DNA from 3 places in the Bradyrhizobium sp. Cp5.3 genome. Region 1 is predicted to be linked to each of the others. Evidence: predicted binding sites of a transcription regulator. Region 1 holds the regulator's gene; each other region holds the start of a gene.
What was found. Region 1 encodes PhoB, which activates phosphate uptake and scavenging genes when phosphate is short. Its sites were predicted from a motif close to TGTCATNNANCTGTCAT; they were not measured.
Positions count from the first base shown of each region.

Region 2: phnC (phosphonate ABC transporter ATP-binding protein) is a predicted target of PhoB. The motif match lies at 4,421-4,437, and genes of this name have one in related genera.
Region 3: K289_RS0138670 (UDP-2,3-diacylglucosamine diphosphatase) is a predicted target of PhoB. The motif match lies at 5,170-5,186, and genes of this name have one in related genera.

Region 1 is NZ_AUFA01000001.1:237,606-247,686, forward strand. Features, by position in the region: gene K289_RS0101125 (SGNH/GDSL hydrolase family protein) at 1-34, opposite strand, end outside; gene K289_RS0101130 (SGNH/GDSL hydrolase family protein) at 47-826, opposite strand; gene K289_RS0101135 (OpgC domain-containing protein) at 826-2,067, opposite strand; gene apaG (Co2+/Mg2+ efflux protein ApaG) at 2,246-2,638, shown strand; gene K289_RS0101145 (Hsp33 family molecular chaperone) at 2,781-3,788, opposite strand; gene argF (ornithine carbamoyltransferase) at 4,029-4,949, opposite strand; gene K289_RS0101155 (aspartate aminotransferase family protein) at 4,949-6,151, opposite strand; gene K289_RS0101160 (GcrA family cell cycle regulator) at 6,607-7,119, shown strand; gene phoB (phosphate regulon transcriptional regulator PhoB) at 7,359-8,066, opposite strand; gene phoU (phosphate signaling complex protein PhoU) at 8,081-8,797, opposite strand; gene pstB (phosphate ABC transporter ATP-binding protein PstB) at 8,809-9,630, opposite strand; gene pstA (phosphate ABC transporter permease PstA) at 9,627-10,081, opposite strand, start outside.
Region 2 is NZ_AUFA01000009.1:127,300-137,380, forward strand. Features, by position in the region: gene K289_RS0114530 (selenium-binding protein SBP56-related protein) at 1-1,103, shown strand, start outside; gene K289_RS0114535 (hypothetical protein) at 1,187-1,780, shown strand; gene K289_RS0114540 (DUF1045 domain-containing protein) at 1,784-2,482, opposite strand; gene K289_RS0114545 (alpha-D-ribose 1-methylphosphonate 5-triphosphate diphosphatase) at 2,501-3,694, opposite strand; gene K289_RS0114550 (chloramphenicol acetyltransferase) at 3,691-4,362, opposite strand; gene phnC (phosphonate ABC transporter ATP-binding protein) at 4,537-5,346, shown strand; gene phnD (phosphonate ABC transporter substrate-binding protein) at 5,405-6,340, shown strand; gene phnE (phosphonate ABC transporter, permease protein PhnE) at 6,417-7,301, shown strand; gene phnE (phosphonate ABC transporter, permease protein PhnE) at 7,298-8,146, shown strand; gene phnF (phosphonate metabolism transcriptional regulator PhnF) at 8,320-9,051, opposite strand; gene phnG (phosphonate C-P lyase system protein PhnG) at 9,158-9,622, shown strand; gene phnH (phosphonate C-P lyase system protein PhnH) at 9,627-10,081, shown strand, end outside.
Region 3 is NZ_AUFA01000072.1:2,069-12,149, forward strand. Features, by position in the region: gene K289_RS0138640 (DUF1127 domain-containing protein) at 117-368, opposite strand; partial or broken gene K289_RS52670 (transcriptional regulator) at 623-763, shown strand; gene K289_RS0138645 (adenylate cyclase 3) at 992-2,107, shown strand; gene K289_RS0138650 (CHRD domain-containing protein) at 2,221-2,637, opposite strand; gene K289_RS0138655 (cytochrome c) at 2,792-3,721, shown strand; gene K289_RS0138660 (Lrp/AsnC ligand binding domain-containing protein) at 3,733-3,978, opposite strand; gene thiD (bifunctional hydroxymethylpyrimidine kinase/phosphomethylpyrimidine kinase) at 4,180-4,980, shown strand; gene K289_RS0138670 (UDP-2,3-diacylglucosamine diphosphatase) at 5,210-6,022, shown strand; gene K289_RS0138675 (glycosyltransferase family 1 protein) at 6,022-7,065, shown strand; gene K289_RS0138680 (threonine/serine dehydratase) at 7,131-8,114, shown strand; gene K289_RS0138685 (hypothetical protein) at 8,430-8,684, shown strand; gene K289_RS0138690 (metallophosphoesterase) at 8,808-10,081, opposite strand, start outside.

The DNA.
Region 1 (10,081 bases):
ATGCCGACAGGCAAAAAGGGCGGAAAGAACTCATTTACGCTAGACCTCAATTTTGCTGCTGGGCCGGCCCGAGATGGGCGGCGTCGATCACGAACTGCGCCAGCGCCCGGCCAAGACAGTCATGGACCTGCTTTGCCAGTTCAGGGCCGCGCGATGGGCTGAACAGGTCGAACTGACCCTGATCATTCCATTGCCGCATGATCGCGAAACGGTCGAACAGCGGGATGTCATGCTCCTGGGCCACCACGCGCATATTGTCGAGGTAGGGCGGCACCGAGATCATGGTTTCGGTTCGCGGGCTGTACTGCAAGTTCATCAAGACGACGTCAGCCCCTGCATTTTGCAACGCAGCAACCCCTTCGGTGACTGCGCCGCGAAACTCATCGGGATCGATGGATCGGATAGCATCCACGGTCCCGGTCTGCCAGATGACCAAAGTAGGCCTTTTTTCTTCCATCAGCTTAACGAAGGTCGAGGCAGCCTCCGCTGCCGTCTTCTTGCTCTGTATTTCTACGGAGACATGAACGGGCTCGGATGGCGGCAGCTTTTCCTTCAGGATCGCCTGCATGCGCGCCGGGTAGGAGCTGTCCTCCGAGGACGGAATCGTGGTCGAGCGGCTGCCGATGACCAGAATCTCGAGCGGCTTGCCGTCCTTGACGGTGTCGGCGACCTTGTGGAGCTGGCTGTCGGTTGTGAGCAGATAGGACGGCAGCTCGCAGGCCGGGGGCGTGGCAGGAGCAGCCGGCGCAGCATCCTCCGCGCGCGCCGACGGCGCGGCGAGACCACCGCACAGCAGGATCAGGCTCAGGAGAACCTTCGCCTTCATCAGCCCCCTCCCGCCATATCGGCGTTGCCGACGGCGTTTTTGGTTTTCGAACCGCTCTTGTCAGCCACGCGCTTGTACCACGAAATCACCCAGGCCATCGCCCACATGATCAGGATTCCGGAGAGACTTATCAGCGCATGCATGGCCGGGCCGCCTGAGACCTCGGCCAGGATGAAATGGCCGGCGAAGGCCAGGAAGACGCCGAGACAGAAGATCTCGAGCGAATGCTGGCCGCACAGGATCAGCGGCCGCAGCCAGGGCGATTTCAGGCCCGGCCAGTCCCGCGGCAGGAAGCGCACGGTGAGCGCGGCGAGCGCCAGGAAGTGCGTGAAGCGCAGCACGTCGAGATCGGTCTTGTCGATCGGATACATCCACTGCTCGATCCGCTTCGGCATGAAGTGGGACAGCTGCGGCACGTACCAGGTCAGCGTCACGTAGAACGCCGCGGCCAGATAGGCGATCGAGATCCACATCGTCACGGGTGATGCCAGGATCCGCGACATGCGCCGCGCACCTCCGAGCGCGCACCAGGCCCCGAACACGAAGAGCAATTGCCAGGCCAGCGGATTGAACGCCCAGAAGCCGTTCGGATAGGCCGAGAAATAGAGGTCGAATTCCCAGGTGACGACATAGAGCACGACCGAGAGGCCGAGCGTGACGTCGGGCTTCCACTTCATCGACCAGAGGATCACGGGCAGCGCCAGCATCAAGACGATGTAGAGCGGCAGCACGTCCATGTTGACGGGACGGAAGCGCAACAGCAGCGCCTGAACGATGGTGACGTCGGGCTGCTTGAGGAAATCCATGATGCCCATCTCTTCCGTGTAGAGCGGGTTCTCGAAGCTCGTCGCGACGTAGGAGATTTCCGCAAGGAAGATCGTGAACAGGAAGACGTGGGCGACATAGATCTGCCAGACCCGGCGCAGGATGCGCGCGGTGGCGATGACGAAACCGGATTCCAGCATCGCGCGGCCATAGACGAAGGCGGCGGTATAGCCGGAGATGAAGATGAAGATCTCGGTGGCGTCGCTGAAGCCGTAGTTGCGGATCGTGAACCAGGTCAACAGGTTCGGCGGCAGATGGTCGATGAAGATCAACCACAGCGCGAGCCCGCGGAAGAGATCGAGCCTGAGTTCGCGCTCGCCGATCGCAGGCAGCGTGATGGCCGGCGCGGCCGTGCGCGACTTGGCATTCGCGGTTCCCGCGATCGGCGATCCCGTCACTTGGTCGGCAATGGTCATCGGGGCCAAGAACCCTTTGCAAATCGCGACGTTGGAGGAGTGTACTGGTCCTGCGCCGCCTCGCAAAGCGACCGGATCACAATCCGGTTGTACTTCTCTGTCAATTCGGGCGGGACGATGTCGCGGAAGGCGCTGCGGGCGTTTGGTTCCCGGGCCGGATTTCGGTATGATGGCAGCCATGTACCGTGCCGTGACCCGCCAGATCGAAGTGACCGTCGAGCCGAACTTTGTTCCGGAGCAGTCGTCGGCCGAGCGCTCGCGCTATTTCTGGTCCTACACCATCGTCATCACCAATTCCGGCGACGAGACCGTGCAGCTGAAGACGCGGCACTGGATCATCACCGACGCCTCCGGCCGGCAGCAGGAGGTCAAGGGCGAGGGCGTGGTCGGCGAGCAGCCGATCCTGGCGCCCGGCGAACGCTTCGAATACACCTCCGGCGTGCCGCTCTCGACCGCGTCAGGCTTCATGACCGGCCGCTACCAGATGGTCAGCGAAAGCGGCGAGCGTTTCGAGATCGACGTGCCGACGTTCTCGCTGGACAGTCCGGACAACAAGCGAGTGTTGAACTGACGCACGGCACGCTGCCAAGGTGGGTAAAGGGCGCGAAGCGCCGTGCCCACCACTTCAATCACGACGAACGGGCGGTGGGCTACGATTTCTGAGCGATCGGCGGGAGCTTCCCCAAGCTCGTCATTGAGGGAGAATCGAGGGCTTACGCGTTGTCGACGCCCGCCTCGTGCGGCGTGAACTTATACACCGAGCTGCAGAACTCGCAGGTCACGACGACCTTGTCGTCCTTGACCATCGCGGCGCGATCGTCCGGCGAAAAACTCTTCAGCATCGAGGCGACTGCGTCGCGCGAGCAGGAGCATTCCGCCTTCAGGTTCTGCGGATTGAACACGCGCACGCCGCGCTCGTGGAACAGGCGAAACAGCAGCCGTTCGCCGGAGAGCTCGGGATCGATCAATTCGACGTCTTCGACGGTCTCGATCAGCGAGCGCGCCTCGACCCAGGCATCGTCCTCGGCGACGCTATGTACCGCGGTGCCTTCCGGCGCATCGCCGGGATGCAAATCGGCCTGCCGAGCACGCTCGGGCGCCTTCGGCAGGAACTGCATCAGCATGCCGCCGGCGCGCCAGCGATGCTTGCCGCCGTCGCTGCTGCGCCACTCCTCGCCGACGGCGAGGCGGACGCGGGTCGGGATCTGCTCGGAGCGCAGGAAATATTCGTGGGCGGCGTCTTCCAGGCTGCCGCCGTCAAGCGCCACCAGGCCCTGGTAGCGGCTCATGTCGGGCCCCTGATCGATGGTCATCGCAAGATGACCGCGCCCGAGCAGCGTGCCGGAATCCTGCGCCTCACCAAGACGCGCGGCGTCGTAGCGGGCATAGGCCCGCAGGCGATCCGGCGCCATGTAGTCCACGACCAGGAACGACACCGGGCCGTCGGTCTGGGCCTGGAGAATGAAGCGGCCCTCGAATTTCAGCGCCGTGCCGAGCAGCGTCGTCAGCACGATGGCCTCGCCGAGCAGCTTGCCAACCGGCGCAGGATAGTCGTGCTTGGTCAGGATCTCGTCGAGCGCCGGACCAAGCCGCACCAGGCGGCCGCGCACGTCGAGCGCGTCGACCTCGTAAGGCAGCACCGCATCATCGATCGGAACCGCTGATGGCGCGCGAACCGGGCCTTCAGGCCCGGTTTTCATGTCAGGGGATTGAAAAACCATGGCGCTCTATCTGGGGTCGGAGGAGGTGGAATGGAAGGGGTTCGGAGCAACGTGTTCCGAACGTGCGTGACGGCACAACGATACGCGAATTCGGTGTCGTCCTGGCGAAAGCCAGGACCCATAACCGCAGGACCCATAACCCCAGGGAGGAGTTGTGACGCGAGATGACAATTGCCAATCCTCGCCAAACGAAAGCCGGTGGTAATGGATCCTGGCTTTCGCCAGGACGACGATCCAAACCTACTTCACCGCGTCGAAACACCAGGCCAAGATGCCCTTCTGCGCATGCAGGCGATTTTCGGCCTCGTCGAACACGACCGATTGCGGGCCGTCGATTACCTCGTCGGTGACCTCCTCGCCGCGATGGGCGGGCAGGCAGTGCATGAACAGCGCATCGGACTTGGCCAGCGACATCAGCTTCGAATTGACCTGGTAGGGCTTGAGCACGTTGTGACGGTGCTCGCCTTCCTTGTCGCCCATCGACACCCAGGTGTCGGTGACGACGCAATCGGCGCCGCGCACGGCGGCTTCCGGATCGGTACCGAGCACGATCGGGGCGCTGGTCGCCTTGATCCAGTCACGCATCGCCTTCTTCGGCGCGAGCTCCGGCGGGGTTGCGACATTGAGCTTGAACTTGAAGCGCTCGGCGGCATGCGCCCAGGACGCCAGCACGTTGTTGTCGTCGCCGGTCCAGGCCACCGTCTTGCCTTCGATCGGGCCGCGATGCTCCTCATAGGTCATGAGGTCGGCCATCACCTGGCAGGGATGCGAGCGCCGCGTCAGCCCGTTGATGACGGGCACGGTCGCATTCGCCGCGAGCTCAAGCAGCGCGTCGTGATTGAGGATGCGGATCATGATCGCATCGACGTAGCGCGACAGCACACGCGCGGTGTCGGCGATGGTCTCGCCGCGGCCGAGCTGCATCTCGGCGCCGGTGAGCATGATGGCCTCGCCGCCGAGCTGGCGCATGCCGACGTCGAACGACACCCGCGTACGGGTCGAGGGCCGCTCGAAGATCATCGCGAGCGTCTTGCCTTCGAGCGGCTTGACCGGCTGATGCGCCTTCTGCTTCGCCTTCATTGCGGAGGAGGCGGCGAGCATCCGCTTGAGCTCCGACAACGGGAGCTCATTGATATCCAGAAAGTGCTTCGGCTTGCTCATCAGCTTGCCGCCCGTTTGTTACCGGACAGCGCGGCGCAGGCCCGCTCGAGCCGCCCGACACTGTCCTCGATCTCGGCTTCGGTGACGATCAATGGCGGCAGGAAGCGCACGACATTGTCGCCGGCCCCGACGGTGAGCAGCTTCTGATCGCGCAGCGCGGCGACGAGATCGCCGGAGGGCACCACGGCCTTGATGCCGATCAGGAGCCCCTCGCCGCGAACCTCGCTGACGACGTCGGGATGACGATCGATCACGGACGCGAGCTTCTGCTTGAGCAGCAGCGACATCTTCTGCACGTGGTCGAAGAAGCCGGGCTTGAGCATGACGTCGAGCACCGCATTGGCGGCGGAGATCGCGAGCGGATTGCCGCCGAAGGTCGAACCATGCGAGCCGGGTGTCATGCCGGAGGCCGCTTCCGCGGTCGCGAGGCAGGCGCCAATCGGGAATCCGCCGCCGAGCGCTTTCGCCAGCGACATCACGTCGGGCGTGACGCCGAGGCGGCGGTGCGCGAACAGATCGCCGGTACGGCCCATGCCGGTCTGCACCTCGTCGAATGCGAGCAAGAGGCCACGCTCGTCGCAGAGTTGGCGCAGCGCCTTGAGGAATGCCGGCGTCGCCGAGCGCACGCCGCCCTCCCCCTGGATCGGCTCGATCAGGATGCCGGCAGTCTGCGGACCGATCGCCTTCTTGACGGCGTCGAGATCGCCATGCGGGACCTGGTCGAAGCCTTCCATCGGCGGACCGAAACCTTCGAGATATTTTGCCGAGCCCGTCGCAGCCAGCGTCGCGAGCGTGCGGCCATGGAAGGCGCCCTCGAAAGTGATCATGCGAAAGCGCTCGGGATGCCCCTTCGACGCGTGATAGCGGCGCACGACCTTGATCACGCATTCCAGCGCTTCCGCACCGGAATTGCAGAAGAACACGAAGTCCGCAAAGCTCTCGTTGCAGAGGCGGCTCGCAAGACGTTCGCCATCCGGGCTCTGGAACAGGTTCGACATATGCCAGAGTTTCGTCGCCTGCTCCTGCAGCGCCTTGACCAGCACGGGATGGGCATGGCCGAGCGCGTTCACCGCGACGCCGGACGTGAAGTCGAGATAGCGCTCGCCATTGGTGGCAATCAGCCAGCAGCCTTCGCCGCGCTCGAAACCGATGTCGGCCCTGGCGAAAACGGGAAGCAGATGCGGCGCGGCGCTCTTGGTCATGGCTGTCACTTGGTGTTGAGGACGGCCTCAACGCGCATTGCGCAGCGCACCAATGACCGTCCCGGAAAACGAAACGTGCCGCCTTTTCAGGGCGGCACGTGAGGGCATCTTATGCCTGGCAGAACGGGAGTCAATGCCGCCGGCAAGCCTCGGGAAACGCAGAATCCGTAGTCTTGCGGTGCCTATTTTGTGGTGGTTTCGCTACGGAACATGTGGAAGCGAGTCGGCGGACTCTTGCGCGTGAGTCACGCCATATTGTAGCGTTTGGCTTGTCAGATACGACATCTCGTGCAGCGGTTCTGATCCTCTAAGTCCTCATGTACCGGCGTAAACGTTCGGGCGTTCTAGTCGCGCCCGGCGAGCCTTAAGGGATTCTGGCGGCACGGGTTTTTCGAGGCTTAGGCAATCGCTGCGAGGCCCCAGGATGGCTGGCGCGCGGCGAGGGAAAGGGTGCAATGACGGTTTTGACCTGGTCCGACGATCGCGTCGAGCAGTTGAAAAAGCTCTGGGAGGCCGGACTTTCGGCCAGCCAGATCGCAGCCGAGCTCGGCAATGTGACCCGCAATGCCGTGATCGGCAAAGTGCACAGGCTCGGCCTGTCCGGCCGCGCCAAGAGCCCGTCTTCGGCAGCTCCGCGGCCGCGCAAGGCGCGTCCCGCGCAGCACATGATGCGGGTGTCCCGTCCGATCTCGCGCGGCAACACCGCGCTGGCGCAGGCCTTCGAGGTCGAGGTGGAGCCCGATCCGGTCACCTACGACAACGTGGTGCCGATGAGCCAGCGGCTGTCGCTGCTCGAGCTGAACGAGGCGACCTGCCACTGGCCGGTTGGCGATCCCTCGAGCCCGGATTTCTTCTTCTGCGGCGGCAGGGCGCTCTCGGGCCTGCCCTACTGCGCCCAGCACTCGCGCGTCGCCTACCAGCCGGCAGCCGACCGCCGCCGCGCCCCGGCGAAGCCGGGCACGCGCTGAGCTAGCTTTCGTCGACGATCAGGATGAGGCCGTCACGCGACGACGGCCCAGTCAAACTCCGCGTCGTCTCGGCGAAAGCCGGGAGCCATTACCGCCAGCGGATGTGATGACGGGGACTCGGAGTTACCCTCTTCGCGCAACAACTGCGCCCTGGGGCGATGCGTCCCGCGCCCCGTGCGCAATTGCGCACCAGGCCCGGACGACGAGATTGTGGCGACAGCCCGCCAACCTGTCAGACCTTAAGTCTGCTCCGCCTTCGCGAAACGATCATCCAGCGCATAGCCGGCACCACGCACGGTGCGGATCGGGTCCTGTTCGCGGCCGAGATTGAGCAGCTTGCGAAGGCGGCCGATATGCACGTCGACAGTGCGCTCGTCGATGTAGATGTCGCGGCCCCAGACGCTGTCGAGCAGCTGCTCGCGCGAGAACACGCGGCCCGGATGCTCCAGGAAGAACTCCAGGAGGCGATACTCGGTCGGACCGAGATCGATCGGCCGGCCCGAACGCGCCACGCGGCGCTTTTCGCGGTCGAGCTCGATGTCGCCATAGGCGAGCACCGTGGCGAGCCGCTCGGGGCTTGCACGTCGGAGCAGACCCTTCACGCGCGCCAGGAGCTCCGGCACCGAGAACGGCTTGACGATGTAGTCGTCGGCGCCGGTCGCAAGGCCACGTACCCGCTCGCTCTCCTCGCCGCGCGCGGTGAGCATGATGATCGGGAGCTGCTTGGTCTCGGGCCGGGCACGCAACCGCCGGCACAGCTCGATGCCGGACAGGCCCGGCAGCATCCAGTCGAGCACGATCAGATCGGGTATGTGTTCCTTGAGGCGGGTGTCGGCATCGTCGCCGCGCATCACCGTCTCGACGTCATAGCCGTCGCCTTCGAGGTTGTAACGGAGCAGCTCGGTCAGAGCTTCTTCGTCTTCAACCACCATAATGCGTGCGCCCATGGGGTCGTCGCTCCTTAGCTATTCGGGACCGTCGTGGCGAAGGTCGTCATGTCGCCCTTCGGCCGCTTGTCGGCGATGGCCTGGCCTTCGATCATGTAGAACACGGTTTCGGCAATGTTGGTGGCGTGGTCGCCGATCCGTTCGATGTTCTTGGCGCAGAACATCAGGTGGATGCAGAAGGAGATGTTGCGCGGATCCTCCATCATATAGGTGAGGAGCTCGCGGAACAGCGAGGTGCAGATGGCGTCGACTTCCTCGTCACCCTTCCACACCGCCATCGCCGCCGGCAGATCGTGCGCGGCATAGGCGTCCAGCACCGACTTGACCTGCTGCTGCACGAGGTCGGTCATATGCTCCAGGCCGCGGAACAGCTTGAGCGGATGAAAGTCCGTCTCCAGCGCTGCGACGCGCTTGCCCATGTTCTTGGCGAGGTCGCCGATGCGTTCGAGGTCGGTCGCCACGCGCATCGCGCCGACGATCTCGCGCAGGTCGACCGCCATCGGCTGGCGGCGGGCGATGGTCAGGACGGAGCGCTCCTCGATCTTCTTCTGCAGCGCGTCGATCTCGGTATCACCGGCGACCACACGTTGACCGAGCGCGACATCGCGGCGGATCAGCGCATCGACGGAATCGACGATCATGCGCTCGGCGAGCCCGCCCATCTCCGCGACCAGCCGGGTGAGCTCCTGCAGGTCGGTGTCGAAGGCCTTTGCGGTGTGTTCGGAACCCATATCCTGTCTCCTCAGCCGAAGCGGCCGGTGATGTAATCCTGCGTGCGCCGATCGGTCGGCGACGTGAAGATCTTGCTGGTGTCGTCGAACTCGATCAGCTCGCCGAGATACATAAAGGCGGTCTTGTCGGAGACGCGCGCCGCCTGCTGCATGTTGTGGGTGACGATCGCGATCGTGTAATTCTCGGACAGCTCCTGGATCAGCTCCTCGACCTTGGCGGTCGAGATCGGGTCCAGCGCCGAGCAGGGCTCGTCGAACAGGATCACCTCGGGCCGCACCGCGACGGTGCGCGCGATGCAGAGGCGCTGCTGCTGGCCGCCGGAGAGCGAGAGGCCCGAGGCGTTGAGCTTGTCCTTGACCTCGTTCCAGAGCGCGCCGCCGCGCAGCGCCTTCTCGACGCGGTCGTCCATCTCGGACTTCGATATCTTCTCATAGAGGCGGATGCCGAAGGCGATGTTCTCGTAGATCGTCATCGGGAACGGCGTCGGCTTCTGGAACACCATGCCGACGCGGGCGCGCAGCAAATTGAGGTCGAGCTTGGGATCGAGAATGTTGGTCTGGTCGAGCATGAGCTGACCGGTGACGCGCTGACCCGGATAGAGGTCGTACATCCGGTTGAAGATGCGCAGCAGGGTCGACTTGCCGCAGCCCGACGGGCCGATGAACGCCGTGACGCGGTTGGTGCCGAGCGTGAGGTTGATGTTCTTCAGCGCGTGGTGCTCGCCGTAATAGAAGTTGAGGTTGCGCACCGTCACCTTGGCCGGGGCTTCCGGCAGCGGTTGCTGCGACGCCAGGTGACCGTTGGCACTCACGGATACGGAAAGATCGGTCATTTTGCGGTCCTCTCGGCGCCAAGGATGCGCGCGCCAATGTTCAGGGCAAGCACGGTGAGCGTGATCAGCAGCGCGCCGCTCCAGGCAAGCTGCTTCCAGTAGGCGTACGGGCTCTGCACGAAGTTGTTGATGGTGACCGGCAGGTTCGCCATCGTCTTGTTCAGGCTCAGGCTGAAGAACTGGTTCGACAGCGCGGTGAAGAGCAACGGCGCGGTTTCGCCGGCGACGCGGGCGGTCGCCAGCAGCACGCCGGTGATGAGGCCGGAGCGCGCGGCACGGTAGGCGATCCGCTTGATCACCAGCGAGCGCGGCAGGCCGAGGGCGGAGGCCGCTTCACGCAGCGCATTCGGCACCAAGAGCAGCATGTCCTCGGTCGTGCGCAGCACCACCGGGATCACGATCACGGCGAGCGCGAGACTGCCGGCGATTGCCGAGAAACCGCGCATCGGCA
Region 2 (10,081 bases), on a different contig from region 1:
GCTCGTCGCGGATCTACATCATCGATACCAAGCCCGATCCGACCAAAGCCAAGATCCACAAGATCATCGAACCCGAGGAGGTCTTCAAGAAGACCGGCTATTCGCGACCGCATACCATCCATTGCGGGCCGGACGGCGTCTATGTGAGCACGCTGGGCGGCGGCGGCAAGGACGGCACCAACGGGCCTCCGGGCGTCTTCATCATGGATTGCGAGACGTTCGAGGTACTTGGACGATGGGAGATCGATCGCGGTCCGCAGACGCTGCACTATGATTTCTGGTGGAACCTGCCCCGCGACTACATGGTGACGAGCGAATGGGGCTTGCCGCCCCAGTTCGAGAACGGGATCGTCCCGGAGGACCTGCTGTCGAACAAATATGGCCATCGTCTCCACTTCTGGGATCTCCGCGCCCGGCGCAACGTGCAGACGATCGACCTCGGCGCCAATCATCAGATGGCGCTGGAGGTACGGCCCGCGCACGATCCGGTTCGCGAATACGGCTTTGCCGGCGTGGTGGTCGACACCACCAATCTCGAAGGCTCGATCTGGACCTGGTGGCGCGAGGGCGGGAATTTCCATGCCGAGAAGACGGCGACCATCCCGCCGGAGCCCGCAGCCAAAGAGAAGCTTCCGCCGCTCTTGCAGGGGTTTGGTGCCGTCCCGCCACTGGTGACCGACATCGATCTGTCGATGGACGATCGGTTTCTCTACGTCTCCTGTTGGGGCACCGGCGAGATGCGCCAGTACGATGTCAGCGATCCCAGAAAGCCCAAGCTTGCAGGCTCGGTGCATACCGGAGGCATCGTGCGCCGCGCGTCGCATCCGAACGGCAAGGCATATGCAGGTGGCCCGCAGATGGTCGAGATCAGCCGCGACGGCAGGCGCGTGTACTGGACCAATTCGCTCTATTCCACCTGGGACGACCAGTTCTATCCCGATGGGATGCCGGGCGTCGAAGTCATGGCCAATGTCGGTGGCAGCGGCGGCCTCGAGCTCGCCAAGGACTATTTCGTGAGCTTCCCCGACGGATATCGTGCGCACCAGATCAGGCTGGAGGGCGGCGATTGTTCGACGGATTCCTTTTGCTACCCGTCGGCCTAGATTGGGGGCACGCGAGCCCGACGCTCGGCTGGCTGTGGCTCGCGCTTGTTGCGAGCGGTCTCTATCACGGGGTCAATCCGGGGATGGGATGGCCGCTCGCCGTTTCAGCCGGGCTCATGGACAAGAGCCCGCGCGCGCTGTTCCGTGCGCTGTGGGCCCTGTCGGCCGGGCATCTGCTGGCAACGCTTCTCGTGCTGCTGCCATTCGCGTTCCTGCTGGTGCTGGCCGAGTGGCAGCGTTCGATCCAGATCAGTGCAAGCCTTCTCGTCATCGGCTTCGGCGTCTATCGGCTGATCGTGCGGCGCCATCCGCGCGCACTGGCACGAATTCCGCCGACGCAATTGGCGCTCTGGTCGTTTGCGGTCGCCATTGCTCACGGCGCCGCCCTGATGCTCGTGCCGATCTATCTCGGGCTCTGCCAGGCCTTCGACCTCGATGCCGGCCACGAGGCCGCCGGCGCGCTGATGAAGGCAAGTCTCGCGATGGCCGTGCTGGTGTCCCTGGTGCACGTTGCCGCCATGATCGGCGCCGGCGGATCTCTGGCGTGGCTGGTCTACCGCTATCTGGGATTGCGGTTCGTCGCGCGAAGCTGGTTCAATCTCGATGCCATCTGGGCGGCCAGCCTCGTTCTGGTCGGCGCCGTGGCGCTCGCTTTCAATGTTGCGAGCTGGCGCTGACGTCTACCCTGTCAAGGCCCACTCGCCGATGATGCGGAAGCGGGCCGTCGCATCGTCCTGCTTGAACAGCGCGAGGCGATCGATCGCTAGCGTGTCGAGATTGAGCGCGGCAAACCGCGACCGCAGCATCTCCTGGATCGGTCCGCGACGCTCAGCTTCAAGCCGTCCCGTCAGCGTCATGTGGAAGCGGAACTCTTCCATCACGTAGGGGTAGCCCCAGCGGTCGAGATAGTCGCGCTGCCGCTCGCTGAGCTTCTCGGGCTTGCGCCGCGCACGATCGTCGGCAGTCAGGGCGACGCGGAAAGCGTCGAAATCGCGCGCGCAATCGGCGGCAAGCTGCTGGAGTGCGTCGACCGGCTCGGCCGGAATGACGGCAATGAAGCCGCTGATGGAGTCGACGACGGGGCGGATTACCGGAATGGCCCGCACCTTCGCGGCGAATGTCGCGCAGGCCGCGGCGAGCTCGGCCTCGGTCTTTCCGGGCGCCAAGGCCATCGGCGCCTTCAGCGTGCCGTGAAAACCGTATTTGCGGGGATCGGCGCTGACGTCGCGCCAGTCCGGCGCGACGCGCCGTGCGTCCTCGGGGAAGGGCAGCTCGTTGCCGGAGTGAGCGTCATAGCCCAGCAGCTCGGCGCCAAAGCGCGAGAGGGCGCTGTCGGCGTCGGCGGCGTAGTAGATCGCGTAGCGGGGGAAAGCTGTCATTGCTTCAGCATAGCCGGTCTAAGCCGCAACGACAGCTTCGCGCGGCGTGGCCGCCGGGCCGAGCAATCGTGTCGCATCGGTCAGGTGCACCAGTCGGCCTGCGGCGATCACCGCAACGAGCCGCGGCCGCAGCGGCACGGTGTCGTCGACGAGAAGGATGTCGGCGCGCCGTCCTTCCGCAACGGTGCCGCGATCGGCAAGACCGGTTGCGTGCGCGGGCCCGGCCGAGACCAGATTCCAGGCTTCGGTGAGCGGCAAGACGCCGTCGGCGGCGAGCCGGAATGCGGCGAGCAGCGGCGCGGGATAATAATAGTCCGACGCCAGCACGGAGCAGAGCCCCTTGGCGATCATGTCAGACGCCTTGGTCCAGCCAGTGTGGCTACCGCCGCGCACGACGTTCGGCGCGCCGTAGACGATGGCGTCGCCGTTGGCAGCGGCGTCCCGCGCCGTCTCTTCATTGATCGGAAACTCGGCGATCGTCGCGCCCATGGTGCGATATTCCCGGCGCATCGCCGGCGTTCCGTCGTCGTGCGACAGCATCCTCACCTCGGCAGCGCGTGCAGCCGCAGCGAGTCGCGCGATCGAGGCCGGCACCTCAGTGGCGCGCGACACCACGTGATCGACCAGCCGGTCGAAGTCTTCGTTCGACAGTGCCGTGCGCTCCACCATGCGGTTGCGCTTGCGCGGCTTGGCCATGTCGGCAACGGTGCCGTCCATGTGGTCGTTGAAGGCGAACAGGTCGACACGTCCTTCGGCGAGCCATTGGCCGATCTCGGTCTCGGCATCGAGATTGTAGGTCTCGTGCCGCAGATGGAAGCGGGTGTCGGCGGCGAATTGCGGGCGCTGGCGCTCGATCGCCTCGAGCAGGCGCCGCGCATTGTCGCCGCTGCGCAGGCCCGGCTCCCACGACCAGGTCGTGGCGTGGAACACTGTGGTGATGCCGTTGCTGATCGCCTGGCGGTCGCTGTCGGCGAGCGCGACGTCGATCGGAAAGTCGACGCCGGCGCGCGGCATCATCTGCCGCTCGAAGGCATCGCCGTGCAGATCGACGATGCCGGGCAGGACGAGCAGGTTGCGCGCGCTTATTGCAAGCCGGGCACGGCCGCGAGGAGCATCGATCCCTGCAATGTCCTGTCCGGACACCGCAAGTGAAGTTTCGACGAGCTCGGAGCCGATCAGGGTCCGGCCACCTTCAAGGAAAATGTCTGTCACGCGACCGCGCTTCGTTGGCTGGCAAGAGAACTTGTAATGGAACTCGCCCGTGGTTCGTATGTTGACAGGAAATCTTCAATCCCGAGCTTGCGGAAATCGGGCAGGGCCTCACGCAATTTGTCGTGATCCCAATCCCACCACGCGAGCCTGGCGAGCCGTCCGGCGATCTCTTCCGAGAAACGCCGCCGGACGATCCGCGCCGGATTGCCTGCGACAATAGTATAAGCCGGCACGTCCTTGGTGACGATGGCGCCGGCCGCGATCACCGCGCCGGTGCCGATGTTGCGGCCGGGCAGCACGATCGCGCCATGGCCGATCCAGACGTCGTGGCCGATATGGACGTGATGCTGGCGCCGCCAGTCGAAGAACTCGGAATCGTCGCTCTCGCCCGCGAAGTAGGCGCTCGAGCGATAGGTGAAATGGGCCTGCGTGGCGCGATGCATCGGATGATTGCCGGGATTGATGCGCGTCATCGCCGCGATCGAGCAGAATTTTCCGATGGTGGTGTAGGTGATCTGCGCGTCGTTCACGACGTAGGAGTAATCGCCCATCGCCACTTCATGCAGGATCGTGCGCGCGCCGACCTCGGTGTAGGCGCCGAGCCTCGTCTCATGCAGCTTCGCCGAGGGATCAATGGTCGGTTCGACCGAAAGCATTTTGGCGGCCATGTTGCATCCGAAAGCGCGAGGGCGGGCGTCCGTCTTCGAGCGGCTCGATGACAACGTCATGACGCAATGATGACAGGGGACGAGGTGTGTTGGATCGCCGCACGGCCACGCACGTGTCACACAAGTGTCAAGCGTCGGCGTTAGCGGTGGCAGCCAGCTACTTTGGAGCACTGCATGCTGGTGGTGGAAGGCCTGACGTGCCGCTTCGGCGCAAAAGCCGCGGTGGACGACGCTTCGTTTCAAATTTCCCCCGGCGGCTTCGTTGGCGTGATCGGACGATCCGGCGCCGGCAAGTCGACTTTGCTGCGGACCATCAATCGCCTCGTGACGCCGACGCAGGGTCGCATCCTGTTCGAGGGCGTCGACGTCACCGCGCTGCGCGGCAAGGAGCTGCGGCACTGGCGGGCGCGATCGGCAATGATCTTCCAGCAGTTCAACCTGGTCGGCCGGCTCGATGTGCTGACCAACGTTCTGATGGGGCGACTCGCGGCGATCCCTGCCTGGCGTTCGCTCACGCAGGTCTGGCCCGAGCAGGACAGGGCGCTGGCGATGTCGGCGCTCGAGCAGTTCGACATCGCCTCGCTTGCCGCCCAGCGTGCAGACCAGCTTTCCGGCGGCCAGCAGCAGCGCGTTGCGATCGCACGCGCGCTGGTCCAGCAGCCCGACATCATTCTCGCCGATGAGCCGATCGCCTCGCTCGATCCGCGCAACACCAAGATCGTGATGGATGCGCTGCTCCGCATCAACAAGCACTTCGGCATCACCGTGCTGTGCAACCTGCATTCGCTCGATCTGGCGCGCAGCTATTGCGACCGCCTGATCGGCATGGCGGCGGGCCGCGTGGTGTTCGACGGCGCACCGTCCGCGCTGACCGATCATGTCGCGCGCGAGCTTTATGACCTCGAAGCCGCCGACGTCATGGGCGGCCTGCCCGTGCCGGCGCCCGCAGGCGTCCCCGCGCTCGGGACCGCGGCGGCCGCCTGAACCCGCGCCTACGTTTTCAGTTTTGCGTCAACCGACCCCAACCGATGAAGAGGGTATCATGATCACTCGCAGACTAGTCCTTGCCGGCGCCGCCGCGCTGGCCTTTGCCGGATCCGCCTCCGCCGAAGACTGGAAAGCCAAATATCCCGAACTCACCTTCGCGGTCGTTCCGGCCGAAAACGCCTCCGGCGTCACCGAGCGCTGGACGCCGTTCGTGGAATATCTGTCGAAGCAGCTCGGCGTGAAGGTCACGCTGCGGATCGCCAACGACTATGCCGCCGTGATCGAAGGCCAGCGCGCCGGCAACATCCACATCGCAAGCTACGGCTCGGCATCGTTCGCGCGCGCCCGCCTGACCGGCGTCAAGACCGACGCCTTCGCCAATGACATCAACGCCGACGGCTCGACCGGCTATTACTCGGTGTTCTTCGTCAAGGCGAGCAGCCCCTACAAGAGCGTCGATCAGCTCAAGGGCAAGAATCTCGGCCTCGTCGATCCGAACTCGACCTCCGGCAACAACGTGCCGCGCTTCGAGCTCGACAAGATGGGCATTCCGGACGCCGACACCTATTTCAGCAAGGTCGTCTTCACGGGCAGCCATGAGAACGCGATGCTGGCGCTGGCGCAGGGCACGGTGGACGTCGCGGCCAACCAGTGGACCAGCGACGATGATTCCACGCTGGCGCAGATGCTGACCAAGGGCATGCTGAAGAACGCCGACGGTTCGGCGATGAAGAAGGACGATTTCCGCATCATCCACAAGTCGGCGCCGATCATCAACGGCCCCTACGCCTACAACACCGACCTGCCGGAAGACGCCAAGGCGGCGATCGCGAAGGCGTTTTTCGAGGCGCCGACCAAGGACAAGGCGGCGTTCGAGCGCCTCTCCGACGGCCAAAAGAAGGGTTTTCATCCCGCGACCACCAAGGATTGGGATGGCACGATCGAGCTGATCAAGTTCGTCGATGCGCTGCGTAAGAAGAAGGCGTCCTGAGTTTCGGGACGACGCACTGGAGCCGGGTCGATGGACCCGGCTCCTTCTCTTTTGACGGGCAACGTTTCCTGATCAAATGACGCTCGCGGTTTCGATCCTCCCCGAACAGCAATTGGCCGCGCTGAATGCCGCCTACCGCCAGGCGGTCACGCGCAAGCGGCTTCGTCTCCTGTTTGGAATCGCGCTGTTCATCGCCGCCCTGATCCTGTCGGCGATCGGCGCAGAAGTGAACCTGCGCACGCTCTTCACCTATTTCGGCAACTTCGTCAGCTATTTCGACCGCATCCTCACGCTCGACAGCGGCCAGCGCGTCTGGACCGATGTCGGCGAGTGGCTCTGGGGCTGGCGCAAATGGCTGAGGATGCTCGGCGAGACGCTGCTGATCAGCTATGTTGGCACGCTGATCGGTGCCGTCTTCGCCTTCGCGCTCAACTTCTTCGCCGCGGAGAACACCTCGCCGGGGCCCTGGCTGCGCTTCCTCGTGCGTCGACTGCTTGAATTCGCGCGCACGGTGCCGGGCATCGTGTTCGCGCTCATCTTCGTCATTGCCTTCGGCCTCGGACCGATGGCTGGCGTGCTCGCGATTGCGATCCACTCCACCGGCGCGCTCGGCAAGCTGTTCTCGGAGATCGTCGAGAATGCCGACATGAAGCCGGTGGAAGGCATCCGCTCGACCGGCGCGAGCTGGCTCTCCTGCATGCGCTTCGCCGTCGTGCCGCAGGTTACTGCCGGCTATGCCAGCTATGCCCTGCTGCGCTTCGAGATCAACGTCCGCGAGGCTTCCGTCATGGGCTTCGTCGGCGCCGGCGGCATCGGTCAGGAGCTCGTCGTCGCCATCCGCAAGTTCTACTATTCGGACGTCAGCGCGATCCTGCTCACCATCATCGTGACGGTCTTCATCATCGACATCACGACCGGCTGGCTGCGCGGCCGCCTGTTCGGCAAGGAGGCGCGGACGTGAGCAAGCCTCAGGAGGTCGACACCGCACGGCTTCGCGCGCGTTATCCCGATGTGTTCGACCGGCCGGCCGCTGCACACCTCGCAACGCCTCTGGTGCTCGCCGCCGCTCTGGCCGTCTTCGTGTTCGGCCTGGTCGATCTCGACTTTTCGCCGTCGCGCCTCATCTCGGGGCTGAGCCAGCTCGGCTGGATCAGCATGATGATGATCCCGCCAGATCCCGGTGCGTCGCTGCCGCTATATCTGCAGGCGCTGGGCGAGACGTTGTCGATCGCGCTGCTCGGCACCACGCTCGCCGCGCTGTTTGCGCTTCCGGTCAGTCTGCTCGCCGCGCGCAACGTGGTGCCGTCGAACATCTTTCGCTTTCCGGTCCGGCGCTTCCTCGATTCGATCCGCGGCGTCGATACGTTGATCTGGGCGCTGGTCTGGATCAATGTCGTCGGGCTCGGTCCGTTTGCCGGTGTGCTCGCCATCGCGGTGTCGGATTTCGGTGCCTTCGGCAAGCTGTTCTCGGAGGCGATCGAGGGCGCCGACCAGAAGCAGGTCGAAGGCATCCGCGCCTCGGGCGGCAGTGCGCTGCATGAGATCAGGTTCGGCCTGCTGCCGCAGGTGCTGCCCGTGATCGCCGGCCAGGTGCTCTACTTCATCGAATCGAACACGCGCTCGGCCACCATCATCGGCATCGTCGGCGCTGGCGGCATCGGTCTTCAACTCGCCGAGCAGATCCGGGTGCTGGAGTGGCAGAAGGTGTCGTTTCTGATCCTGATGATCCTGGTCGCGGTCGCCGCGATCGATTTCATCTCGGGAAAACTCCGCTTCGCCATCATCGGGCGGCGCGCGGTGGCCTGATCACAGACCCCGTGGGGTGGGCAAAGCCAAGCGTGCCCACCGTTCACGTCGACATCGCGGGAAAGATGGTGGGCACGGCGCGCGAAGGGCGCGCCTTTGCCAACCCTACGATTCTCACCGCGAGCGAAGCTCGTCGCGACCCCGTAGGAACGGGGAGAGGGAGAACAGGCAGCTCACCCGTTCTCCACCAGGAACTCCACGCGCTCCGCCGCGAAGCGCGAGTGCTTGGTTACCAGCGGTTTGCCGTCGAGATCGAGGTCGGTGGCGTCGACCACCAGGATCGGCCGACCGAGCGCCAGATCGAGCCGCGCGGCGTCGGTCGCGTCGACGATGCCGGCGGTGATCCGGGTCGCGCCGCGCTGGTAGTCGCGGACGCCGTAATGCTCCAGCAGTTTTGTCATCGAGCGCGTGGCCGCGAACACGGTGCCCGCGTTCGGAAACAGCTCTGCTGACAGCCAGGTGGTGGAGACACAGATCGGCGTGCGGTCGGCGAGGCGAATAGCTTCGATCCGGACGAGCGGTGCGCCGACCTTCAGGCCGAGTTCCCGCGCGAGCTCACGGGTTGCGACGTCTTTCGAAGCTTCGATCAACTGGCCGCGTGGCTCGCGGCCGCCGGCGCCGACGATCTCGGAAAACCGCGTGCGCGAGCGCAGCGGGTAGGCGAGGCGCTGTGCCTCGACATAGGTTCCGCTGCCGCGCTCGGCCCGCACGAGGCCGCGCTCCGCAAGCGCGGCCAGCGCGCGTCGCACGGTGTGGCGGTTCACGCGATAGGTTTCGGCGATCTCCATCTCGCCCGGCAGTTTGTCCCCGGCGGCAAAGCGGCCGTCGGCGATGCCGCGCTCGATGCCATCGGCGACCAGGCGCCACAGCGCGACTCCGGAAGAAGCGGTGTCCTGCATACTCATGTCGACGGTAGGCTACCCCAGAAATCACACGTTTGTCACGAAACAGTCATGGCGCTTCCGTATCAAGTTGTCTATTATCATAGACAACTTGAATTCGGCAAGTTCGGTGGATCGGGTGACGCAACACAACGACCAGCAAGCCCAGCGCAAGGCCGCGATGGCCGTGCTGGCGCACGCGGAGGCGGGCGAGATCGCCGCTCGCCTCCGCTCTCTCGCTTTGCCTGACCATCAGGACCTGCGCGAGCCGGAGAACGGTCTGGTGATGTTGCGCGGCCGGATCGGCGGCGACGGCGCCCCGTTCAATCTCGGCGAAGCGACGGTATCGCGTGCCGCGGTGCGGCTCGTGAGCGGCGAGGTCGGCTTCGGCTACACCCTTGGGCGCGACCGCGAGAAGGTGAGGCTGATCGCGCTGTGCGACGCGCTGGTGCAGTCGAGGGATTTTGGCGCGGCCGTCGAGCGGGACGTTATCGCGCCGCTGCGCGAACAACTTCTGGCGCGGCGCAAGAAAGTGGCGGCAGAGACGGCCGCGACGAAGGTTGATTTCTACACCATGGTGCGCGGTGAGGGGTGAGGCCATGACCACGATTGCGGAACTGCCGCCGGGATTCGCCGACAAGGTCTTGTCGGCGCAATCGACCTTTCGCTCGGTCATGGACGCAATGGCGCGTCCGGGTTCGGTGCAGCGCATCGTGCCGATGGCCGGAACGCCCGGGCCGATGATGCGCGGCACGGCCGCGATCGCGCTGACGCTGTTCGATCACGACACGCCGCTCTGGCTCGATGCACGGATGTCGGAAAGCTTTGATGTGGTGAAGTGGCTGAAGTTCCACACCGGCGCGCCGGTCGTGCAGGATTCCTCGATCGCCGCATTTGCTTTGATCGCCGACGGTCTGGCGCTTCCGCCGCTTGAGCGCTTTGCGCTCGGCTCCAGCGAATATCCGGATCGTTCGACCACATTGATCCTCCAGGTCGACAGCCTCGAGGCAGGACGCGCCTTCGAGCTGCACGGCCCGGGCATCGATGGCGTCGC
Region 3 (10,081 bases), on a different contig from region 1:
GGCGCGTCAACCTATAGTCTAGTCTCGAAGCGTGGATGAAGCGAAGCGAAATCGGGGAAGCACGGAGGTCTTCGCCGGTGAAGTGCCGGTATCTGGCAGGTCGTGCTGCGCCGGACTTACGCCGTGCGCGAATTGCTCACGATGTCTCGCGGGTCGATATCGCGGTTCGAGGCAACATAGTCGATCTCGCCGCGCGTGGTGCCGATGTCCATCAGCTCCAGGTCACTTAGGCCTGACAAAGTGCCGCGCAATCGCTGGCGCTCACGATGTGCCTGAAAGGCATCCCAGTATTTCCGGATCAGGCTGGAGACGTGCCATGTCGATACCGATTTCCGTTCCAGCCAAATTGTGCCGTGGATCATGGTCATGTCGGTGCCTCCGGTGGGTATTTTCCACCTGGCGAAGGTGCCCGAAGACCGGCGGGCGCGCTTAACCGGCAGCTTACATTTTCCCTATCGGCGGCTTATTCTTGCGGTGTCCAGCGGGCCGAAACGCCCACCCGGTCGCCGGGGGGCTCACCCAAGGGATTCGCATCTTGCGCTATCTCTTTGAGGAGTATGCATTCGACGCGGAACGGCGGGAGCTGCGTCGCGGGACGGATCTGGTCTCCGTTGCCCCGCAGGTGTTCGACCTCCTCGATTACCTGATCCGCAACCGGGAGCGCGTCGTGGGCAAGGACGAGCTCATCGATGCCATCTGGCAGGGGCGAAGCGTGTCCGATGCCGCGCTGACGACCCGCCTCAACAGCGTGCGATGCGCGATCGGCGATTCCGGCGAAGAGCAGCGGCTGGTAAGGACACTGCCACGCAGAGGCTTTCGCTTCGTCGGCAAGGTCCGCGAAACGCTCGCCGCCGCGGACACGGAAGCAGTTGCCGACAGCGGAGCCGAGGCGCCGAAACCCGCGCTCTCGCTTCCCGACAAACCCTCGATCGCGGTCCTCCCGTTCGCCAATTTGTGCTCCGATCCGGAGCAGGACTATTTTGCCGATGGCATGGTCGAGGACATCATTTTGGGACTGTCGCGTTCGAAGTCTCTTTTCGTCATCGCGAGACATTCGACTCTGGCCTACAAGGGGAAGGCAATCGACGTCAAACAGATCGGCCAGGAGCTGGGCGTTCGCTACGTGCTCGAAGGCAGTGTGCGCAAGGCCGGAAATCGCCTCCGAATCGCCGGTCAGTTGATAGATGCGACAACCGGGACGCATCTCTGGGCAGACCGGTTTGACAGTGAAATAGGAGATCTTTTCGACCTGCAGGATCGGCTGACGAGCAGCGTCATCGGCGCAATCTCCCCGCAACTGGAGCGCGCCGAAATCGAGCGCGCCCGACGTAAGCCGACCGACAATCTTCAGGCCTACGACTATTATCTCCGGGCATTTGCCGCCTTCTTCAATTTCACGGAGAAGGCAAGCATCGAGGCGATCGAGCTCGCAAAGATTGCCCGCGAACTCGATCCTGAATTCGCGCGCGCATACGCGCTCGGCGCCCGTTGCTATGTCCTGAGAAGGGTCTTCGATTGGACCACCGATGTAGCCCACGAACGCAGTGAAGCCGAGCGACTCGCGAGGCGGGCGATTGACCTTGATGGGAACGATCCATCGGTTCTTGCAACGGCAGGACACGCGCTCGCCCAGCTTGCCGGTCAGGTCGAGGAGGGCGAATCCCATCTCGCGAGAGCGATCAAGCTGGACCCAAACCTCGTCATCGCACGGCATTGGAGCGGATGGAGCCAGCTTTGGCTTGGTCGCGGCGACGCCGCAGTCGAGCAGTTCAGCATCGCATTGCGTCTGAACCCGCTCCATCCGCATGGGAGCTGCAACGCCCTGACGGGGCTGGCTTACGCTTATTTCCTCGCCGGCCGAAATGAGGACGCCTTGTCCTGCGCGGCGGCCGCCATCAGGCTGATCCCGATCTTTCCGCCCGCGCAGTTCATTCTGGCGGCATGTCACGCCGCATCAGGCCGCGTTGAGGAAGCGCAGCGGATCTGCGCCCACGCGATGCAGCTATTTCCCAACAAGCGCATCGCTGCGTACACATCGCGCATGCGTCGACTGGACGATGCCGAAATGCTGGCGCAAGCGCTCCGGATCGCCGGCATGCCGGAATGAGGGCGAGCCGCGAGCTCATCTTCCTGCAATGACGTATGATGCGTGCGCCAGACTCGAAAAGGCCGGACGCTCCCTCCTGCGTCCGGCCTCCGCCGACGAGGCAGCCGTGAGACTTACTTCGTCACCTGACCGCGGATCTCGCCGCCCGGATTGGCCGCGGTGTGGATGTTGACGTAGAGCTTGCCGGCGAGCAGATCGGCGGCCTGCGCGTCCGTGAGCGTCGCGCTGCCTTCGACGGGGCTCGATGTGGCGTTCGGGATCGCGATCGCGACGCCGGCGTTCTTGCCGGACTCGGCGGGCCCGTGGAAATGGGCAGCCGTGGCGGGGCCGGAGAGGCCCGAATAGGTGAGCTTCCAGGACAGCTTCTTGCTGGCGGCGTCGTAGTCCAGATCGGCCGTTCCGGTGCCGCTGCTGGTCGTGGCCGGTACCTCGGCCTTGCCGTCGAGCGTTGCTTTCAGCTTCTCGGCGCTGGCCGGACCCGCAAAAGCAACAGTGCCCAGCGCTAACACGGCAATGACGGTCTTGTTCATGACATTCTCCCTGGTGGCCTCGTTGGCCTGCGAAACTTCCAACAGCCAACGTTTCAGTTTATTCCCGTTTCCAGCGGGGACAGGCTAAATTCTTCGTGGCTGGAGTTGCAACGACATCGGCCATAGGTTCGCTGGCCACGAGTGGATGGACCGCATGTTGCAACGAACAATTTCCGTGGCGCTGCTCGCAACGATTGCCGCGGCAGGCGTCTACTGGTGGCTCAGCGCGCCGGCCGTCGGCTTTGCCGTCACGGCACCCGCCCACACGCCGAATCTTGCCAATGGCGAGGAGATGTTCAACGCCGGCGGCTGCGCCTCATGCCATGCCGTGCCCAACCAGCCCGACCGCACCCGGCTAGGCGGCGGCGTCGCGATCCGCTCGCCCTTCGGAACGTTCTACGCGCCCAATATCTCGCCCGATCCGAACGATGGCATCGGACGATGGCAAGAAGCTGAATTCGTCAACGCGGTGATGAAGGGGGTCTCGCCGTCCGGACAACATTATTTTCCGGCCTTTCCGTACACATCGTATCAGCATGCCAGGCGCGAGGACGTGCTCGATCTCTTCGCCTATCTGAAAACGCTTCCCCCCGTCGCGGGCAAGGTGCGCGATCACGACGTGCGCTTCCCGTTCGACATCCGGCGCAACGTCGGCATATGGAAGCTCCTGTTCATGGACGGCAAGCCGTTCGCGCCCGAGACCGCGCAGTCGGCGCAATGGAATCGCGGGGCCTATCTCGTGAACAGCTTTGGCCACTGCGCGGAATGTCACAGCCCGCGCAATATTCTTGGCGGTATCATCAGCGGAGAGCGCTTCGCTGGCGGACCCAATCCGGAAGGGGAGGGCTGGGTCCCCAACATCACCCAGAAGCGCCTTGGCGATTGGAGCGCGAAGGATATTGCCTACTTCCTGAAGACCGGCGAACTGCCCGACGGCGACAGCGCCGGCGGCGCGATGACGCGGGTGATCAAGAACACCTCGCTATTGTCGGACGCGGACCTTGCGGCGATGGCGGATTACGTCAAGTCGCTGCCGCCGGTCGACGGACCGACGCCGCCGAAGCGGAAAAAAGAGGGCAGCTAGCGCTTCCAGCCCTAGCTGCTCCCGAAGGCCTTGAAGGTGATGATGGTGTGGGTGTCCTGGATGCCCGGCAGGATCTGCACCTTCTCGTTGATGAAGTGGCCGATGTCGGTGTCCTTGTCGACGTAGAACTTCACCAGCAGGTCGTAGTCGCCGGCCGTGGAATAGATCTCGGAGGCGATCTCGGCTTCTGCGAGCGCGTTGGCGACCGTGTAGGACTGGCCGAGCTTGCATTTGATCTGGACGAAAAAAGGAACCATCGCGGTTGCTCCGAAGGGCATGATCTGGCGGCTAATAGGCCAAAACCGGCCCCATTTAGCAAGCGAACTTGCTGCCCTCCGGCGCAAGCTTGCTTGCTGCCCCGGGCGCAAGCTCGCTTGCTGCCCCCGGGCGCAAGCTTGCTGCCCCGGGCTATGCGCGCTAGGACGGATGATGGTCCCCGAAATGCGGAAAATCGCACCATGACGACGCCCGTGGCGCTCACCATTGCCGGCTCCGATTCGAGCGGCGGCGCCGGCATTCAGGCGGACCTGAAGACCTTCGCCGCGCTCGGCGTCTATGGTGCCTCCGCGATCACGGCGTTGACGGCGCAGAACACCAAGGGCGTCACCGGCATTCACGCCGTGCCCGCCGAGTTCGTCACCGCGCAGGTCGATGCCGTGTTCTCCGATCTCGATGTCGGTGCGGTGAAGATCGGCATGGTGGCGCAGGCTTTGAGCATCGATGCGATCGCGGCCGCGCTCGCGCGCTGGTCGCCCCGGTACGTGGTGCTCGATCCCGTGATGGTCGCAACCTCCGGCGACCGACTGCTGGCTTCCGAGGCCGTCGAAGCCCTGCGCACGAAGCTGATACCGCTCGCCTCGGTGCTGACTCCCAATTTGCCGGAGGCCGCGGCTCTCCTGGACGAGCCGGTCGCCTCGAGCGAGGCCGACATCGAGGGCCAGGGCAGGCGCCTTCTGGCGCTCGGCTGCCGCTCCGTCCTGATCAAGGGCGGCCACAGCGAGGGCGCCGAGAGCACCGACTATCTCGTCGATTCGGATAAAACGATCCCGCTGGCCGCGCCCCGCGTTGCCACCAAAAACACCCATGGCACCGGCTGCTCGCTATCCTCTGCCGTGGCGGCTGGTCTCGCCAAGGGCGAGGGGCTCGAGGACGCGGTGCGCAACGCCAAGACCTGGATCAGCGCGGCGATCGCAGCCGCCGACCGCTTCAGCGTCGGCCATGGCCACGGGCCGATCCATCATTTCCACAGGTTCTACTGACCTCGGCCGCGATTGCGGCCGGATCCGCGCGGCGACCCGCCGGCGTTAACCAACAAACCTAGGGGTTCCCGGGGTTTTGCGGACGCCTCTGCGGCGCCATGTCGCCTGATTGTCGCATGCGGCTGATATCCGGCTGACAGGGCGAGGCAAGGTTTGATTCGTATCTGAGGGTGCCTCACAGGTTCAATTGGTCATCCCCCTGTCACGGGACATTGTTACAGGCTGGCGCATGGGAAGTTACGATGTGAGTGACGAGAGCCCGGAGCGGCGCTTTCGCACGTTGTTCATCTCCGACGTCCATCTCGGAGCCCGCGGCTCGCAAGCCGATCTTCTGCTGGACTTCCTGCGCTACCATGACGCCGATACCATCTACCTCGTCGGCGACATCGTCGACGGCTGGGCGCTGAAATCGAGCTGGCACTGGCCGCAATCGCATAACGACCTCGTCCAGAAGCTGCTGCGCAAGGCGCGCAAGGGCGCCAAGATCGTCTACATCCCCGGCAATCACGACGAGTTCCTGCGCAACTATTACGGCACGCATTTCGGCGGCATCGACGTCGTCGAAAACACCGTCCACACCGGCGTGGACGGCAAGCGCTATCTCGTCATCCATGGCGACATCTTCGACCTCGTGGTGCAGAACGCGCGCTGGCTCGCCCATCTCGGCGACAAGGCCTACGACTTCGCGATCCAGATGAATCGCTTCGTCAACTTCTTCCGCCGCATGTTCGGCGTGCCCTACTGGTCGCTGTCGCAATGGGCGAAGCAGAAGGTCAAGAACGCCGTCAACTATATCGGCGCGTTCGAGCAGGCGCTCGCCGCCGAGGCGCGGCGCCACGAGGCCGACGGCGTGATCTGCGGCCACATCCACTATGCCGTGATCCGCGACGAGGCCGGCATCCGCTACATGAACTGCGGTGACTGGGTGGAGAGCTGCACGGCGCTCGTCGAGCACGACGACGGCCATTTCGAGATCATCACCTGGGCGGATCAGTTGCGAAAGGCGGCGCCTGTCCCACAGGTCGCTGCAAGAGCTGCGTAATGCGCATCCTGGTCGCGACCGACGCCTGGCACCCGCAAGTCAACGGTGTGGTTCGGACGCTGACCAAGCTCGCTGACGCGGCCAAGGCGCTCGACGTCGAGTTCGCGTTCCTCACGCCGCAATCGTTCCGGACCTTTGCGATGCCGAGCTACCGCGACGTACGCTTGGCAATGCCCCGCCCGGCGCGGATCGCCAAGCTGATCGAGGAAGCGCGCCCCGACAGCATCCATATCGCGACGGAAGGGCCGATCGGCCTGATGGTCCGCCGCTATTGCCGCCAGCGCAAGCTGCCGTTCACGACCAGCTTCCACACCCGCTTTCCCGAATATGTCCGCGCCAGGGTGCCGGTTCCGGGCTCCCTGATCTGGCGCGCGCTGCGCCGCTTCCACAGCGCGAGCAGCGCGGTGATGGCGGCGACCCCGGCGCTCGCCCGCGAGCTCAGCGAGCGCGGCTTCGACAATGTCGTGCTGTGGCCGCGCGGCGTCGACACCCATCTGTTCCATCCGCGCGCCATCGACCTCTGCCTGCCGGCACCGGTGTTCCTTTCGGTCGGCCGTGTCGCGGTGGAAAAGAATCTCGAGGCCTTCCTCGACCTCGACCTGCCCGGCACCAAGGTGATCGTCGGCGACGGCCCGGCGCGGGCGTCCCTCGAAGAGGCCTATCCTGAGGCGATCTTCCTGGGGGAGAAGCACGGCGAGGCTCTGGCGGAAATCTACGCTGCGGCCGACGTCTTCGTGTTTCCCAGCAAGACCGACACGTTCGGCCTGGTCCTCCTGGAGGCGCTGGCGAGCGGGCTGCCGGTTGCGGCCTTCCCGGTGAAGGGCCCCCGCGACGTGATCGGCGACGCGCCGGTCGGCGCGCTGGATCACGATTTGCGCAGCGCCTGCCTTGCGGCGCTCGACATCTCCCGGCAGGCCTGCGTCGAATTTGCCGCCAATTACACCTGGGAGGCCTCGGCGAGGGCCTTCGTCGACAGCATCCGGGCGGTCGGCGCGGTGCTGCCGGGCCGGAACGGGGTGGAGCAGGCGCGCTTCGTCGCCTGACGGCCGCAGACCCTCGCGCGGAGGTGTCTTGCCCGCGCCTGATCAGGCGCGATACAAATTACCCCATGACGGAACAGCCCCTCCCGGTCGGCCCTGCCGACATCGATGCCGCAGCGCGCGTGATCGCGCCCTTCGCCATCCGCACCCCGCTGTTGTCCTTTCCCGTGCTCAACGAGCGCGTCGGCGCAAAGGTCTTTTTGAAGCCGGAGATGCTCCAGCGCACCGGCTCCTTCAAGTTCCGCGGCGCCTTCAACAAGGTGTTCTCGATCCCGCCGGACAAGCGTTCCGGCGGTGTCGTCGCGTTCTCCTCCGGCAACCACGCCCAGGGCGTGGCGGCGGCGGCAAAGATCCTCGACATGCAAGCGACCATCGTGATGCCGGCGGATGCGCCGCTGTCCAAGCGCGAGCGCACCAAATCCTATGGCGCCGAGGTCGTGTTGTATGACCGCGACCGCGACGACCGCGAGGCGATCGCGCGCGGCATCGCCGAGAAGCGCGGCGCGACGCTGGTCAAGCCCTATGACGATCCCTTCGTGATCGCCGGGCAAGGCACCGCTGGCCGCGAGATCGCCGAAGACATGGCGAGCCTCGGCATCATGCCCGACATCGTGGTGGCGCCGGCCTCTGGCGGCGGCCTGATCGCGGGCGTCGCGACCGCCGTGAAGGCGCGCTATCCGCAAGCCCAGATCGTCGTGGCCGAGCCCGAGGCGTTCGACGATCACACCCGTTCGCTCGCCGTCGGTCATCGCGAGCCGCATCCGCCCGCGGGCCGCACCATCTGCGACGCGCTGATGGCGCTGATGCCCGGCGAGATGACGTTCGCGATCAACAGCAAGCTGCTGGCGCGGGGCGTCACCGCCTCCGACGCTGAGGTCGGCGCGGCCGTGGCGTTTGCCTATCGCGAGCTGAAGCTCGTGGTCGAGCCGGGCGGCGCTATCGGCCTTGCCGCGCTATTGGCCGGCCGTCTTGATGTCGCCGGCAAGAACGTCGTGATCGTGCTGTCGGGCGGCAATGTCGATGCCGACCTGTTCGCCGAGCTCGTTGCCTAGGGTGTGTGCTTATAAAATCGCGTGACAGCGATCTTGGTCAATGTCCGCTTTGGCCTACCTCGCGGACTCAACTCGGACATCTCCCTAGGTTCGAGAAGGGCCACTTCCAGACTCATGCATCGCAGCAAGTTGCGTCGCTGGGCGCGCGCTCGTCAGCCAGCTCACCACGGAAGGTCAGGTCATCTACCATGGCGATGGGACCAGTGAGGCGATGCGACCATTGTCCCACCACCCAATCCTTATGGAGCGGCAGTAAGTGCGGGCACAATCTCCTACTCGTTCACTGACACCCCTGAGGGTGATCACGCATATCGTATGGCCGTCAAGCCCGGCACCTTTCAGGGTATGCTGAACGCCGGGCCAAATGCTGGCCAGCAATTCTCCATAGAGGGGGAAAGCATGCTGTTCCGGGTCTCCGATGACGGAAAGAAGATTACAGCCGCGATAGACAAGCCATACGTCGAGAAAATTACCTTTTCGGAATCGTCGGAGGCTGTTTCCCGCATCTGCACGTCGATTAGTAACCAGTCGCTGGTCGACGAATCCGTTACGGTGGGGACGAGCAGATGACCACGCTGGTTGCGATTGGCCGATTCGTCGTGTCCGTCGCAACATCGGCGCAAGCTCCGATGCTTGCGCCGATTCCTCAGTCAGGCGAACATCACGCAAGTCGCGGCCGCCTGCGGTCCGGGGTCAAAAATCAACGACCGTCCTCGCCGGCACGGCTTCCGATGATTTGGGAGCCTTACCGAGCGTTACGAGCCGCTGCAGCCAAGTAAGTTCGCGCTCAGGCGTTTTAGGAAACGCCACGTAGGTGATCACGACATGATTGTTTTCCGTTTCAATGCAAAAATAATTGAGGCGAAACGAGGGATAGTAGACTGCTGGTAATAGTCCAAAGTGGACTGGGACGCGGTGTAAGAGCTTCAGCCAAGTTCCCGTGTTCAGGACCACCTGACCGCCTGGTCCCGGTCGTTTTAGAAACGCTCCATGAGTATGTCCGAAGACGAAAACCGCCACGCTGCCGTCTGCTTGGAACACTTGCTGAGCCGCTTTTAGATAACATTCCTCGGAATCGAGGTTTGGGCTGATTCCGTAGTCGGTGAGGAGCCGAAACCGAGTGAGAGTTCGTTTGAGGTCGCGCTGAACTACCGCTGCAGGAACGCCGAACAGCACCAGGAATATGGAATTGATCGCGATCACCACTTGAAGAACGTTGTCGATGATTCCAAGCCTGCTCATGAGCGGATTGTGAAACAGAATATTGTAATCGAAGATGCCGACTACCCGGAGCAGTTCGCCCGCGATCGCCACCATCGTCACTCCGGCGAGAAGTAAAAATGGCAGCAGCACCCAGCGCAGCACTGCGCTCATTTCCCGGTAGAAGTAGTTGGACAGAACCCAGTCAGGTATCTGCATCGTGCCAACTGAGCGAATATCCTTGAGCCAATTTCCTCTTCCGAAATCGGAATGCCGGCTCGCTCCGCTAACAAAGGTTTGCGTGATGAAGTATCCGACCGGAAGTGCGTAGGGACTACCATAGTCGGGAAAAGCGTTGAATTCGTCGCGCTGCTGCCCGTGCTCAATCCAGATCTTTTTGTCGCCTACGGCACGGATCAGGACCAGGCTAGTGTCGAGATGAATGTTGTATTGTCGTAGCTTGGTGGAAAATTCGGCATTGCAGGCAAGCTCATAGTCATGATTGCCGACCATCATGGTGATCTTGATGCGCTTCCCAGTATCGCGGAGTTGATCGAAAATGGCTTGGTGCGCCGCAACTATGTGATCAAGCTTCTCGGCTCCCCGCACGAGGGTCAGTTCCCAGAACCCGAACGTATCGCCGACAATTAGCAGTTCGGTGTCGGCACTTTCTTTTTCCAATTGCTTTAGAAAAGCAACGAACTCGGCGGTGTAATCGCAATTCTGCAGCTGGCCGTCACCGCCCATGTGGAGGTCGCTAACGAAGT